2 regions of the Pseudoalteromonas sp. APC 3495 genome follow, and region 1 is predicted to be linked to the other one. Evidence: riboswitches for the same ligand, from Rfam matches in the RefSeq annotation. Region 1 holds a riboswitch; the other holds the start of a gene.
The links. A riboswitch is a leader RNA that binds a small molecule or an ion and turns the genes downstream of it on or off. The one in region 1 is predicted to bind lysine.
Positions count from the first base shown of each region.

Region 1 (7,363 bases):
TTGGTCTGAGTCAGCAAACTCATCATACAAAGGCACTTTAATTGATAGCTGATATTTAGCTTCTAAGTTATCAAGTGGGTCGCCATCTTTTTTATCGGTTAACTCTGCAAATCCATCAAACGGGCGAGTGTTTGGGTTCGACATATAAGAAACAGGTAAAATATAATTACGTTTATGCGGGGTAATTACATTACGATTTTTTTTACCAACCGCTTCACGGGCTTGGCGTTTGTCGATAGCCGTTAGCTGCTTGCTTTCTTCAACGGCAGAACACTTTTTACGTAATTGATCGAGGGTTTGCTTACCGTCTCCACCGATCACTTCATTTAAAATACATTGCTTTACCAGCTCAAGTTCATTGTTTTGCTCGTTATTCGCTGTTTCTTCAGCAGCAACGGTTGTGCTGAGTAATGTAGAAAGTAGTATCCAATGGCGCCAACTCATTATAATTCCTTTGTAAGTGAGGGAAGTCAGTATTTTGCTAATTATAGCGCCTTTTTAACACATAAATGGTGAATTTGTCCTGAACTTTAATACTTTAAAAAGAAAAGCGACCTAAGTCGCTTTTACTGTGTAACTAGTTATTTACTAGCTAACTCTCACGCAATGAGAAGGGGTGAGCTAAAGCTCAAAGACGTTGGTAAAAAATTTATACAGCTCGGTACCTTGATTCACACTCGCTGAGGCAAAATGCAATATCGCAATTGCATCGAGATCAAAGCTTAGAGTTTGCAGCGGTTGTTCGCTTAAATAGCGCTCCATTCGCAGTATTTTAGCAATGGGTTCTCCAGCTTTAACATGCCCGCCAAGAGGTGCTAGGTATTCGACCATGCCACCCATGGGGGCGTAATAAGCGATATAATCATTTAGTTGGCAGCCATATCTTGTCATCAATTTTGGCTTGTAGGGGGCATCAACAAATACTTGCTTATGATTTAAATAACTTAAAATACTATTGGCATCGTCTAGTGCCGCGCTTAAATCGATTTTTTCTTGGCTGCCAAGCTCTACCGTAAAGGCTTCAACTTGCACGTTAAATTCACGCCCTTGCTGAGCAAGTTGCTCACTAAGCTGCCACCATGGACAAAAGCTTGCTTCATCCATTGCGCCATCAAAGTCATTAGGAATAACCAGCACATGGGGAATATTAAAGTAACGCGCGCTATCGGTCGCATACTCAGGGCAATATAAGTGCTGACTAGAAATAGGGCCGGTGTGTAAATCTAAAACTATATCTGCTTGATGCGCCAATTTTTGTAAGTTTAGCGCAATCCGTTTCCCCGTTGTTAAACGATAATCAGGGCCGTTGAGTTGTTGCTCAACGTCATTAATTAACGCGGCTTTAAAGGCTGTTTTCAGAATCTTATCATCGGCATCGCTGAACTGCTGTGCAAACTGGGTCGCCAGTTTATTATTGCAGTGATACATGCGATTCCAATTAGTCCCCGTAATGGGATCGAATCGGCCAAGGGTAAATTCCCCCGACTTTTGATTACAGCCAATGGGGTTAGCGTAAGGAACTAAGGTAATATCACCTTTTAAATTAAGTGTTTTTAGTTGCTCAAGTAATTGGTAAATTACCGCGTTGCCTTGCACTTCTGCGCCATGCATATTTGCTTGTACATACACACTTGGGCCGGTGCCATCGCCTTTTAAACGATACACAGGAATAGTCAGTGGTAGTCCGTTTGCGACTTCGCCAACTACAATGTTTTCTTGGCTTATAGCTATGGTGTTATTCATCTTTTTTATCTCAAGTAGTGGCTTGCATCTTCTGCTTGTCGCACGCAACTCAATACGCCATTGTGGATAACATATTCACCGGCCAGCTCATGGCATAAAAAGTACGGCATACTTTCGGTAAAACCGTAGGCACCGCATTGACTAAATACTAGCCAGTCTTGCTCATTTAAATCACTGGGTAATTGGTGCTCTCCTAAGCAATCAAGTGCAGTACATAAGGGGCCGTATAGGCTCATTGCTTGATTTGCTGCGTTTGAATCTCGTAATAAACGCGCAGGGAAATCTTGACTGGTGACCGCAGGGCGCAATAAATGATTAATGCCGCCGCTCATAATCACCTGTTGTTGGCCGTAATTTAGTTTACGCTCAACAACAGGTGTGGCGTAGTGGCCGCATTCGCCTACAGCGTAGCGACCTAGTTCCATCCATAGCTCAGTAACCCCCGCATCGCATTTAATTTTTGCAAGCGCCTCTATGAGTGCATCCCAACTTAGAGTGGGCGTATCAAGCGTATAGGGAATACCTAAACCACCACCTAAATCCAGCACCTTGAGGTTAATATTTAAATCCTCAGCAAGTTGCCTTAACGGCGTAATCATTTGTGTCCACAGCTCAGCGAGTTTGTCGCTGCTAAGCATGTTGCCCCACTGAAAAATATGCAGACCGTCAAAATTAAGTGCACAGTAGTCACTGGTATTTAGCGCCTGCCACTCGTCGCACCCTAAGCCAAATGGAGTAAGACTATCGCCCCCTAGCGGGTTTTTATCACCCTCGGGCCAGCGTAATTGTACCCTTAATAAAACCTGCAACTGGCACTGCTGAGCAATCGCTTGTTCGTTGAGCCAACGTACCTGATTGAGACTTTCGGCCACAAAGGTACGCACGCCACGCGCAATAAAGTGCTTAATTTGTTTAGGGCTTTTTGCAGGCCCCGTGTTGAGCACGCGTTCACTGTTAATTCCTTGAGCAAGGACTTGCTCAAGCTCGCCTTTACTGGCGACATCAAAGTTAAAACCAGCGTTATTTAAGCGTTGGATCACGCTAGATAACGGGTTCGCTTTAACTGCATACCAGAGTTTTACCTCGGTTTGTGCCACTAAACGCGTTAAATGTGTGTTTAGTGAATCAAGATCATAAACAAAAAAGGGCGTATCAAGCTCAGTTGCTAGCTTATCAATAGCGGTTTTAACGGGCGTGCTCAAAAAGGTCATTAACGTAAAACCTCTTCAAGCAATAATGACGCATCACTTTGCTCGTCACGGTATTTAACAATTAACGCACACGACATGCTTAAGCCTTGCTCGCGCGCCCAATCGTTTGACGCAGGGCGAGATCCAGGGATCACAATCGCGTATTCAGGGATTGCTTCGCCTTTATCAAGCTGGCGCTCATTTACGCAGTCATAAACAGGGATGGTTGCAGATAAGCGAACACCTGGGGCAAGTACCGCGCCTTTTTTAACTACCACGCCTTCAACAATCACACAGCCTGCACCAATGAATGCATCGTCTTCTATGACCACAGGGCTGGCACCAATGGGCTCAAGTACTCCGCCTAATTGTACCGCTGCGCTTAAATGCACATTTTTACCTACTTGAGCACACGACCCTACGAGCGCGTGGCTATCTACCATAGTGCCCTCGTCAATAAATGCACCAATATTTACGTACGCAGGTGGCATAATAATAGTGCCTTTGGCAACATGTGCACCACGGCGCACACTTGAACCACCGGGTACCATGCGAACGCCTGCTGTGGCTTCAAAGCTTTGCGGCGCTAAGTTATGTTTATCAACAAAACCGCCAGCAAACTCGGTGTTTTGACCGTTTTTAAAGGCTTCTAAAATGCCTTGCTTTACTTCTACGTTAGCGTGCCATTGGCCGTTTTCGTCTTGTGTTGCTGCGCGAACCGCGCCCGTTTCTAAATTATTTAATAGTTCTAACCAGTTCATTATAAAAACCTGTATTTAATGCCAAGATAAAATGGTGTTGTTTGCCGATGAAATGTCATCTGTGTGTGTCAGCTCAAGGTGTGTTAAAGGTGGGCGTAAATACGGACTGCCAATACGCCCTTGTAAATGCATTAACACTTTGACTGGGATAGGGTTGGCTACTGAAAATAAGCTATTGATAGCACTAGACCACTGGACAAAAAGATTAGGGTGTTGGCCGCTTAAACTGCGCTTTACAAACTCATGGGTTTGCACTGGCCATGCATTGGCTGCAACCGACACTAAACCTTTTGCACCTGCTTGGGCAAAATAAGGCATGAGGGCATCGTCACCACTAAAAATGGCTAGTTCAGGCGCTGCTTGTCGATAGGCTTCAAATTGAGAGATAGAGCCACTGGCTTCTTTCAGTGCCCATAAATTTTTATGTTGTTTGAGGTTTTCAATGGTTGCAATGGGAATGCTAACCGCACTACGTCCTGGTACGTTATAAAGCATACAAGGATGAGAACTGGCATTGAGTAAGCTTTCAAACCAATGCGTTTGCCCCACTGCACCGGGTTTGGCATACAAAGGCGAGCCGAGTAAAAAACCATGGATAGGCAGCTGGTTGCAGTAATTAACCCATTCAAGCTGTTGCTTTAAGTTACTACCGCCTACCGCAACCATAAGGGGGACGCTCGGCTGTAATTGGCAGACATGCTCTACGATGGCTTGCTGTTCTTTGAGGGTAAGGGCTAACCCTTCGCCGGTGCTACCTAGCAGTAAAATGCCATTGTTAGCGGCTTCTTGTTCGGCCACCAAGGTGTCTAAGGTTGCGTAATCAACTAGGCCATTTTGATCAAATGGGGTGATCAGCGCAGTCCATAAATGGAAATTGTTAATATTGAAGTTGTTGATCATCTCTCACGAACTTATAGGGCATTCGTCGAGTTTTTGGCGGGTATTTAGGATGCCTGACTCTTTGAATGTGTTTATAATTCGAAGAGCGAATGGGCTTAAATAATAGGGCGCACGGCCTTATTATACTAAGACCAGAAGCTCTCCACCAAATATGTTATTGGTGACAGTCGCTAGGATTCAACCTAGTCGCCCGAAGCAACCTTTCACAAAAAAGTGTTACCTCTCGGCGTTAATTCCCCTCACGTATGCTCAATGGAGTTTGCGCTCCTAACATACGCTACCTGAATAACGCACCTCTTCCAGCCCTTTGCACTTGCTATTGAAAAATCAATCAGCAAATACAATGTAATAGGGTAAGTGTGGCGATTAAACCACTTTAGCCGTCTAGGTGTCAAGTGACTAAATATAGATAGATTCATCCTGATTGACAGTTATTACGTATTAGCTGCTTTTCTCGTACACTAGTACTATTGTCGAAGTAAGGTATTAAGCAGATGGAAAAATTTAGTGATATTTATAAGCGAGCGGTAGAGCGAAAGGGCTCTGAAAAAATGCTTAAGTTGTTACTCGCAAAACCTTTATCAACAAAGCAACTCGTCACATTAAGTGATGATGATTGGCTAGAAGAATTTACTCGGAAAGTTTTTCAAAGTGGTTTTTATTGGTCGGTGATCAACAGTAAGTGGGCCGGATTTAGAGAGGTTTTCTGGGACTTTAGTGTTGAAAAGCTATTGATGATGCCACCGGATATGCTTGAGCAAAAAGCCAGTGATGAGCGGATTGTACGCAACTATAAAAAAGTAAAAACTATTACTGAAAATGCGTATATGATCCACGAAGTTGCAGAGCAATACGGCAGCTTTAGTGAGTTTATTGCTAACTGGCCAAGTGAAGATATTATTGGCTTGTGGGCGTATTTAAAAAAGCATGGTGCAAGGCTTGGTGGTAATACCGGCCCTTATGCGCTGCGCGCCTTAGGAAAAGATACTTTTTTACTTTCAAGAGACGTAGAAAGCTATTTGCGTGCCCATAAAATTATAGATGGCGGATTACAAACTAAAAAGTCACTAAGTGCGGCGCAGGCATTCTTTAATGAACTGCAGCAGCAAAGCGGCTTAAGCATGCAAGAGCTAAGCTTAATTGTCGCTTATGGTGTAGGCGACAATCGCGTAGGTATCAGCCAAAAACAATAGGATTAATTATGAAATTAGTGCCAAGGTATACCGACATTGGTGAGGGGTTTGCAATTAGCGATCATCCAGCCAAGGTGACAGCGCCACAGTTATTGTTATGGAATGAGCCCCTAGCTAAGCAATTTAATATACAAGTGGATGCAGATTCCCGAGCAAATATATTTAGCGGTAATGAACCCCAAGCGATTTCTCCGGTGGCACTGGGATATTCTGGTCATCAGTTTGGTCACTTTTCACCGCGACTAGGGGATGGTAGGGCGCATTTGCTCGGTGCGATTAGCGATGATAAAAATCAGCTTTGGGATCTGCAATTAAAAGGCGCTGGTGCTACGCCATTTTCGCGCGGAGGCGATGGCCGCTGTGCATTAGGTCCAGCTATTCGTGAGTACGTAATGAGCGAAGCTATGCACGCGCTTGGCATTCCAACAACGCGTTGTTTAGCCGTGGTTGGCAGTGGCGAAACCGTCTATCGCAACCCACCTCAACCAGGTGCTATTGTAACCCGACTCGCCAGCAGTCATATTCGGGTGGGCTCGTTTCAATATTTAGCCACTCAAGGTGACGTTACTAGCCTAAAAAACTTAGCCGACTTAGCCATTCAAAGACACTATCCCGAGATTAACAGCACTGGCGCTCAGCGTTATTTAGATTTTTTAGCTGCAGTGATCGCCAACCAAGTCAAATTAGTCGTAAGTTGGATGAGGGTGGGGTTTATTCATGGTGTTATGAACACCGATAACACCTTAATTAGTGGTGAAACCATAGATTACGGCCCATGTGCCATGATGAACCAGTTTGATTTTGATACCGTGTTTAGCTCTATTGATAAACAAGGGCGTTATGCGTTTGGTAATCAGCCAAACATGGCAAGTTGGAACTGTGCCCGCTTAGCAGAGAGTCTAATAGCGCTGATCAGTGACGATGACGAGCAAGCGGTGGCAATGATGACGCCTTTAATTGAGGGCTTTTCAACGCAATTTAACCAACAATTTAGCGCGATGTGGGCGCAAAAGTTAGGGTTAACAGTCGCGGATGATAAAGATAATGAGTTGGTGGGGGAGTTACTAGGGTTATTAAAACAACACCAGCTTGATTATACCAATACTTTTAATGCACTCACTGAGTCGTTAAATGGGCAAGCTGAAATACCATCAGCACTTACCTCTTGGGCACAGCAATGGCAAACACGAACTAATGAGCACAGCTATCAAGTGATGCGACAAGCCAATCCGAGCGTGATCCCACGTAACCATATTATTGAAGATATTATTACTCAGTACACTACGCATGGGGATAGTGAGCTACTCAGTCGTTTTAGCAAAGTGATGGCGAGCCCTTACACAAACCATGTGCAGGCCACAGAGTTTCAAACGCCGCCCGAAGATGATAAGAATTATCGTACTTTTTGTGGTACTTAAGTATGATTTTTTGCATTTTAAAATGAATATAAAAGGTCATTTTTTACCCCAGCGACGTTCATTCATAGAGCAAACTATGAACGGGTGATACCATAACTCCATAAAAGCCAGTGATCGTGTGGGGTTTAAAGCGATTGTTTGCTTTTTGAGCTAGCCTG
Region 1 covers NZ_JASDDA010000016.1:4,192-11,554, reverse strand. Annotated here, with positions in the region: gene QL984_RS08515 (phospholipase A) at 1-444, opposite strand, end outside; gene QL984_RS08510 (succinylglutamate desuccinylase/aspartoacylase family protein) at 622-1,743, opposite strand; gene QL984_RS08505 (PLP-dependent decarboxylase) at 1,749-2,954, opposite strand; gene QL984_RS08500 (2,3,4,5-tetrahydropyridine-2,6-dicarboxylate N-succinyltransferase) at 2,954-3,694, opposite strand; gene dapA (4-hydroxy-tetrahydrodipicolinate synthase) at 3,710-4,594, opposite strand; lysine riboswitch at 4,722-4,901, opposite strand; gene QL984_RS08490 (DNA-3-methyladenine glycosylase I) at 5,089-5,787, shown strand; gene QL984_RS08485 (protein adenylyltransferase SelO family protein) at 5,796-7,205, shown strand.

Region 2 (7,363 bases), on a different contig from region 1:
ACCAAATCTACCGAAATATTACACTCACTTAAAATAGTAAATATACGCGCTAAAAAGCCACTGGCTAACAGCATTTCTGGGCTTTTAAGGGTTAATAATATTTGATTTTTACGTTGTGTTACCGCACGAATACCAGGTAGCTGCGATTTTTCACGTTCAATCCACGTACCGCCAAGTTCTGGCTCTGTGCTTGAGCCAACAAACACATTAATATGGCTGCGACTGGCAGGTAAAATAGTTGCCGGATGCAATACTTTAGCGCCAAAGGTCGCCATTTCTGCTGCTTCATCAAAACTTAAACGCGCAATAGGAGTGGCTTTTACACACAAACGAGGATCGGTGCTAAAAATACCTACTACGTCAGTCCAAATATGCACACTTTTAGCGTTAATAGCCTCAGCAAGCAGTGCAGCGCTATAATCTGAGCCGCCTCGACCGAGCGTGGTCGTTAAATTGTTTGCATCGCTACCAATAAACCCTTGGGTCACAATAACGCTATCATCAAGCAGCGGAATTAAATGTGCTTTAGCGGCTTGCGCTGTGGCGGCCACATTTGGTGTTGCTTTACCAAATTGGCTATCGGTTTTAAGCACCTGGCGCACATCAAAACGAGTGGCATTTAAACCCTTTAACCTTAGTACTTGGGTAAATAAGTACGACGATAAACGCTCGCCAAAGCTAAGTAGCTCATCGAAATGCTGCTCAGTATTGAGTGTTTGTGCCGCCAACGTTTGAAATGCATCAAGCGTTTGATTAAACCCAAGGGCTAAATCCTCATCTAACGACAGGTCATTTAAAATAGCCTGCTGAATCGCAAGGACACCATCAATATGCTGTTGGCGTTTAGTGGCTTCAATACCCGCTTTGCAAAGCTCCACTAAATGATTGGTCACTCCGGCACTGGCGCTTACTGCAACAATACGTACATTTTTATCGTTTACGATAATTTCGCTACAACGGCTCATCGCCTCAAAGTTAGCAACGCTGGTGCCACCAAATTTGGCAACAATGTAATCTGATTTTGTGCACTGTGAACTTTGTGGCACTGGTTGGGTAGTCATTTCGTCTCCTTTCGCGGCATCCAAACCGCAATAAAACAAGAAGAACTTGGCAGGAAATAAAGATAAGAAAAATCTACTGCCAGAAGCTCTCCACCTAAATTGGTGACAGTTTTGAGGATTCAGCCCCATAAACCGAAAAACAATGGTAACGACCCATTATTTTCCTCGGCGAGTACTTCCCTCCTTAATGATCGCAGGCTGTCGTTGCCTCACATTAAGTACCTAAGTATCGCACCTCTTCTGAATGTATTATTAACCTGTGGCTAATAAAACAAAACCGCACTAAGAGTGCGGCTTTGAAAGTTATCGTTTAGACGTCTAGCTGTCAAGTCGTTTTACTATAAAATCAAATAAAACTACCCATTAAGTAAGAGCCCGCATAACCAAAGGTGTAACACAGTAATAAATACAGCGATAAGCGAAGGTAACTTGCAAACGTCAGCTCTTTTACCTTACTCATGGCTATAATACCGGCCGCCGAGCCAATGATTAGCATAGAGCCACCTACACCGGTTGCATACGTAAACGACAACCAATGCTGTTGACTCATTACAATGTCGGCTTTTAATAACGCTGCCGTTAGTGGCACGTTATCAACACCTGCGGATAAAATACCCATTAAGTAGTTTGCGTACTCTGGCGCCATTACCGTATACAAATTAGTAAATTGGCTCAGTACCCCAACTTCTTTTAATGCACCAACAAGCAGTAACACACCCACGAAAAACAATAAGGTGTCGTACTCTATATCGCGTATAAAATCGATCATATCTTTGTTGATGTCTTTTTTGCGCATTAAAAATTGCGCGACTAAAAACATAATAGATAAACCCAATAAAAAAGTAAGCAGAGGCGGTACACTGTATAAAACACTCAATGTAAGCGTAGCAATAACCGTAGTGAAGAAAATAACCGCAATGGTTATGTCGGTTTTTTCAATACGTTTAAATTTAGTTTTTTTAAACTCGAGTTGCTTATTCATGCCAATTGATAACAAAGTAGCCAGTAATAATACACTTAATAACGCAGGCACAATTAACAGTAATAAATTGCTAATTGTTACTTTACCATCAAGGAAAATCATAAGTGTGGTTACATCACCCGTGATAAGTGATACACCACCGGAGTTTACAGCAAATACAATAAGCGTGGCGTACTTAACTAGTTTTTTGGCTTCAAGCTTTAATGACATAATCACTGCCAGTGATATTAGCGTGGCCGTAACGTTGTCGGAAATAGATGAAAATAAAAACGCAAAACACCCCACCAAAAACATCAGCTTACGCTCACTAATGCTGGTTGGCATAATCCGGTTCACAACATTTTCGATAAGTCCTTTAGAGTTTAAATAGGCGACAAAGGTCATTGCGGCCATTAAAAACAGCCATAAAGAAGCAATTTCTAAAATATTGTGGTCTAGGAGGGTTTGAATCGTTTCGGGGCTTTGCCCATTAAGAGGAAAAATAAAGGAGATAATCCAACAAAGTGTACCAAAAAATAGTGTCGTTTTTGCTTTGTTTACGTGGATCACATCCTCAATAACGATAAGCAAAAATGCAATCGCTATCAGCGTCAGGATAATCGAGGAAACCATGATATTAAACAACCTTCGGGGTTAAGTAAAAATTGAAACCATGTAAAAAATATACCCACAAACTCTATGTGCCTATATTCGGCGCGGATACTATCACTAAGCGGGTGTAAAAACTATTATTAAATCGTCGCAAAAACGAATACCATATAAGTTCGAGAAATATAAAATAACGAATACTAGGAAGTTGCAACGCCTTATGATCCCAGCTAAAAAGCTACTTAATACCCTAAATGAACACTGGGGTGTATTAGAGCTATTATTTAAGCGCTTTAAAATGGCCGACTTTAGTATTAAAGATCTTCAAAATGCCATTAAGCAAAAGCAACCCACGTGGAATAATGAGCGTATTTATAAAGAAACCAACCGGTTATTAAATCAAGAAATTATTATTCCGCTGGCTAAATCGTCACAACTGGAAATTAACCGCGCCGTTGCCGACTTTGCCACCTTTTTACTGCAAGAAGAACATTTAGGCTTAGCACAAGAAATTAGTGTCTTGGTTGATGATTTGGCCCGTTTAGGTAATCGGCTATCTAATGCCGGTGAAATGGAAGATTTTGATGATTTACGCCGCTTTAGCCGTATTATGGATGATCGGGTGCGTAAAATAATCAAACTGTTTTTACACAACGAAAACGCCATTTTAAATATTGTTGAGCAAGCCAAATCTAATAATGCAGTGCAGTCGCTACAAAAACGCTATAAAGCCGTGATAGAAGCGTTTGATGAATATATAGAACCCATGCTGGAAATGGTGGATATTAGAGGCGACTTTCATGCCTGCTTTACCCTTATTGAGCAACAAATTAGCACCCAAATAGAACATATTGAACGTTCAGGCAAAGCGTACAACGATAAACGCATGCTTGAACAATTGCGTACCCGCATTCTAGAAATGCACCTAGTTGGCCGGATAAGCTTACGTAAAAGTGCCGATATGTTAATGCCACTGCGTGAAGAGTTGCGCCGTAATAACCTTGTTACCCGCCAAGTAGCAAAAGTATTAGGGCTAATACGTAAAAATGGGGTAGATAATATGCTCAGCGCCGTGCAGCCACATTTTGTAAGCGATGCGCAAAAGTATTCATTGGGTCAACAGCGCCATATAGTAGCCTACATGGCAAGCCTGGCTGAATTTGAGCATCATGAATATCAGCTACCAGAGCAAAACGATGTGCCTGCGTTTGTCACACCAAACATTCCTGACTATCACGATGTAAAAGCGCAGTTTGCAAAACGCTTCAAAAAGCAGCGTAAAAAACCACAGCCTCTGCTGCAATTTTTAGACGAAAGCTACCCAGAGCTTGAAGCCGATGAAATGCTGTTTTTGTATCAAAAACTAGTGAGCGATACCACCCTACACATTAGCCAAAGCGATAAAAAAGCCCGCGTTAACATTGCAGGCCAGCACTTTTCTTTGTACCCCTTTAATTCAGAGCCTCAGGCTGATAAAGCCGAGCACGAGTAATGACCATGACACAGATAAACTTAAATGAGCTTTCTCACTTACAAGCCATTAATAAAAAATTAGTCGCGGGTTACCACATTTGCGAACAAGACACCGTAATGTGGCAAGAGCTTGACCAACAAATTGAAGCCTACAGCGCCTTATTCACAGCATTAGGCCATGATTTAAAACACGACAGTCGTGGCTTTTATTATTTTGCTAGCGATGAAAGCACCCCTAATATGGGCAAAATATCGCGCGCGATAGCGCTCACTATTTATATATTAATCGAACACTTTGCCAACACAGGTAAAGACCCAATGCGTGCATTATTTGATGAGCCAAACGATTTAGAGCTAATGCAAACCTTGGTACAACTTAATAAACATTTATTTGATCAGCTAGAAATATTCTCGGGTTCTGATTTACGCAAAGATGTGTATTTACGCATGGTGCGTTTAGGCCTTGCCCGCGAAGTGGAAGGCAGCTTTATGCTACAGGCGCCAATTCATCGCTATATTGATGCCTTAATGGAAGTAAATGAAGAAACCTTTTTAGGAGAGGACGAGGAATGAAAAACTTATACGGACTGAGTAAACTCGCCCTACTTAATACCGCAGGCTATGCAAAGTGTGTGATCCCACTTGATAAAAGCAGCTCTATTTGTGCCCCTAACAACACAGGTAAAAGCTCAGTAATAAATGCTCTGCAATTTCCGCTAATTAACGATTTACGCCTTACCGAGTGGGATGGCCACGATTTAGATGAAACCCGTAAGTTTTATTTTTCATCTGATCAATCGTACATTTTATTGCAAGCCGATTTACCCCATGGCTCAGTTGTCATTGGCGTGGCAGGCTTAGGTAAAATTGCCGGTTATGCACACCAATACTTTTGCTATCAAGGCAAACTTAATTTAGCCCAGTACACCAAAGGCAATACCATTATTAAGTTTACCAAGCTGTTTAATCACTTAAAGCAGCAAGGTTACAATCCGATAGAGCTTAAAGCGCAAGAGTTAAACGCCCTACTTACAGGCGGTGCAACGCAATTTGATGGTGAGATCAATTTAAAAATGATCCCCCTTAACAACGTTCAAGACTCTGCAATATACAAAGAAATATTTCGTCGTATTCTTAATTTACATAAATTAGGTGCAAACGACGTTAAGCGCTTTATGTTACGTGTGTTTGAACGCCACATGTCAAATTCAAAGGTCGACTTTTACGAAGTATGGCGCCGGTCGTTTGATAAAGTAAACAGCGCAAAACGTGAATTAAAAGTCCTTGAGTCAATGCAAGAGCCCATAGCCGCCCTAGAATCTATGCTTGAAAACCAAACCGTTCTTAAAGGTAAACTGGCCGCTTATGCACCAAAAATTGACCAAGCACTGATTGATTTTGATACGTATCAGGAAGAGCAACTAAGCGAGCTCAACATCGCTCTTGAAGATATTGAGCACGAAAAACACGAGTTTGAACAAAAACAAAGCTTATACGTTCAACAATCGCGCGATATAGAGCGCAAACAAACCCAAATTGAACAGTGGTTTTTAGATTACAACGCTCTTAAAAGTGAGTTTGAGCTGGTTAATAAAGCCACGCTCAAAACCAGCTTAACGCAGTTAAAAAATGACTACGAGTCGTTGTCACACTCAATAACGAGTGCACAAGGTCAAAGCCTGCACACCCTTGATTACCGCATTGGCGAAACACAAAAACAAATTAAAAGCTTAAAGTTACAACTTAAAAACTTAGAATTTAATTTATTCACTCGTATGCGTGAAGACTTATCACTGAAAGAAGTTGAAGAAATATCGCGACTATTAAACCCCGATCTTCTCTCCTTTGCTACCACCAGCAATGGCGATATCACTATTGATGATGACGATGCTTTCGGCGAATTTTTAGCGCAGCTTAGTGAAAACGTAAAAGGCGGTGTACTCACCCTGCCCGGTGCCAGTATTAAGCTTAAAAAACTCTCGCCTGTGCAAATGCAAAGCGGCGAAAACAAAGAGCAACTGAGTGCTCAATTAACCGCACTTGAGCAATCATTAAAAGAGTTTAAACAACAGCACGAAGTGGCCGCCAATGTTGCAGATAAGCAAAAAGAAAAAGACGCGCTATACGATGAGCTTATGAGTGCTGAAAGTGCACTTAAACGCTTAGAGCAATTTGAAGTGATGCAACAATCGGTTGACGCCCAAGCAATGCTAAAAGAGCAGCTTTTAGCCGAACGCGAACAAGTTGACGACTACCTACAAGATATTCAAAAAAACAGTGGCTCAATTGCTGATAGACGCTCGTTAATTAAATCAAAACAAGCGCAAATTAATCGTCAAACAGAGCGCCTGCGCCAAGTTAAAACCGAGCGTATTGACCACACGTTAGATTTATACAGTGGTAAAGTGACACCTTACATGATTGATATAAAAATCGATTTTGATAATTTAAGCGATTTAATTCACCACTTTAACAAAGACTGCCAAGAGCTACGTAATTTCGATATAAATGTACGTAATACTTATATGCATATTTACAATGCAGGTATTACCAAATTCGATAACGAAAACGATGAGTTTAGTAAATACCAAAAACTTATTAGCGCGTTTCATAATATTGATAACGAGCGTGATGCCGTTGAGCGCCAAGGTCGCGTTGCCCTCACCGAAGTGGCCGCCACGATTAAAGGCTTACGTGAAGATTTGGACCGCCTACGCCGTGAAATGAATAGCTTTAATAAAGGCATAAGCCAGCATCGTATTTCAAACCTGCAAGCGTTTAAAATTAATATTATCCCGCGCAAAATGTTGGTAGATAGCATTGATACCATTATAAGTACCTCTAACCAAATTGAACAAGGCGATACTCTTGATTTACTTAGCCAAGAGCCGTACAGCGAAAGTGCGGTAAACGACGCAAAAGATCATTTAATTAAACTCGCCTCAGACAAAGCAGGCCTGACCCTTACCGATTTATTTGATATTCGTTTTGAAGTGGTTAACCGCGCGGGCGAAACCGAGCACTTTGAAAAAATAGATTCGGCTGGTTCAAATGGTACGCGTATCACCATTAAGCTGTTATGTGGCATGTTGTTTATTCGTTACTTATTAAGCGATCAGGAACAAAACTTATACCGTATACCTATTTACATAGATGAAGCGGCTGATATCGATCCGCAAAACCAAAAAGCAATTATAGAAACCGCCCTGAGCTTTGGCTTTGTGCCAATATTTGCTTCGGTTAAACCGCAAATAAGTTG
Region 2 covers NZ_JASDDA010000001.1:37,361-44,723, reverse strand. Annotated here, with positions in the region: gene lysC (lysine-sensitive aspartokinase 3) at 1-1,061, opposite strand, end outside; lysine riboswitch at 1,137-1,309, opposite strand; gene nhaD (sodium:proton antiporter NhaD) at 1,408-2,655, opposite strand; gene QL984_RS00150 (hypothetical protein) at 2,852-4,123, shown strand; gene QL984_RS00145 (hypothetical protein) at 4,129-4,677, shown strand; gene QL984_RS00140 (ATPase) at 4,674-7,363, shown strand, end outside.
Region 2: linked by a shared signal. The riboswitch ahead of lysC (lysine-sensitive aspartokinase 3) and the one ahead of dapA (4-hydroxy-tetrahydrodipicolinate synthase) in region 1 are both predicted to bind lysine.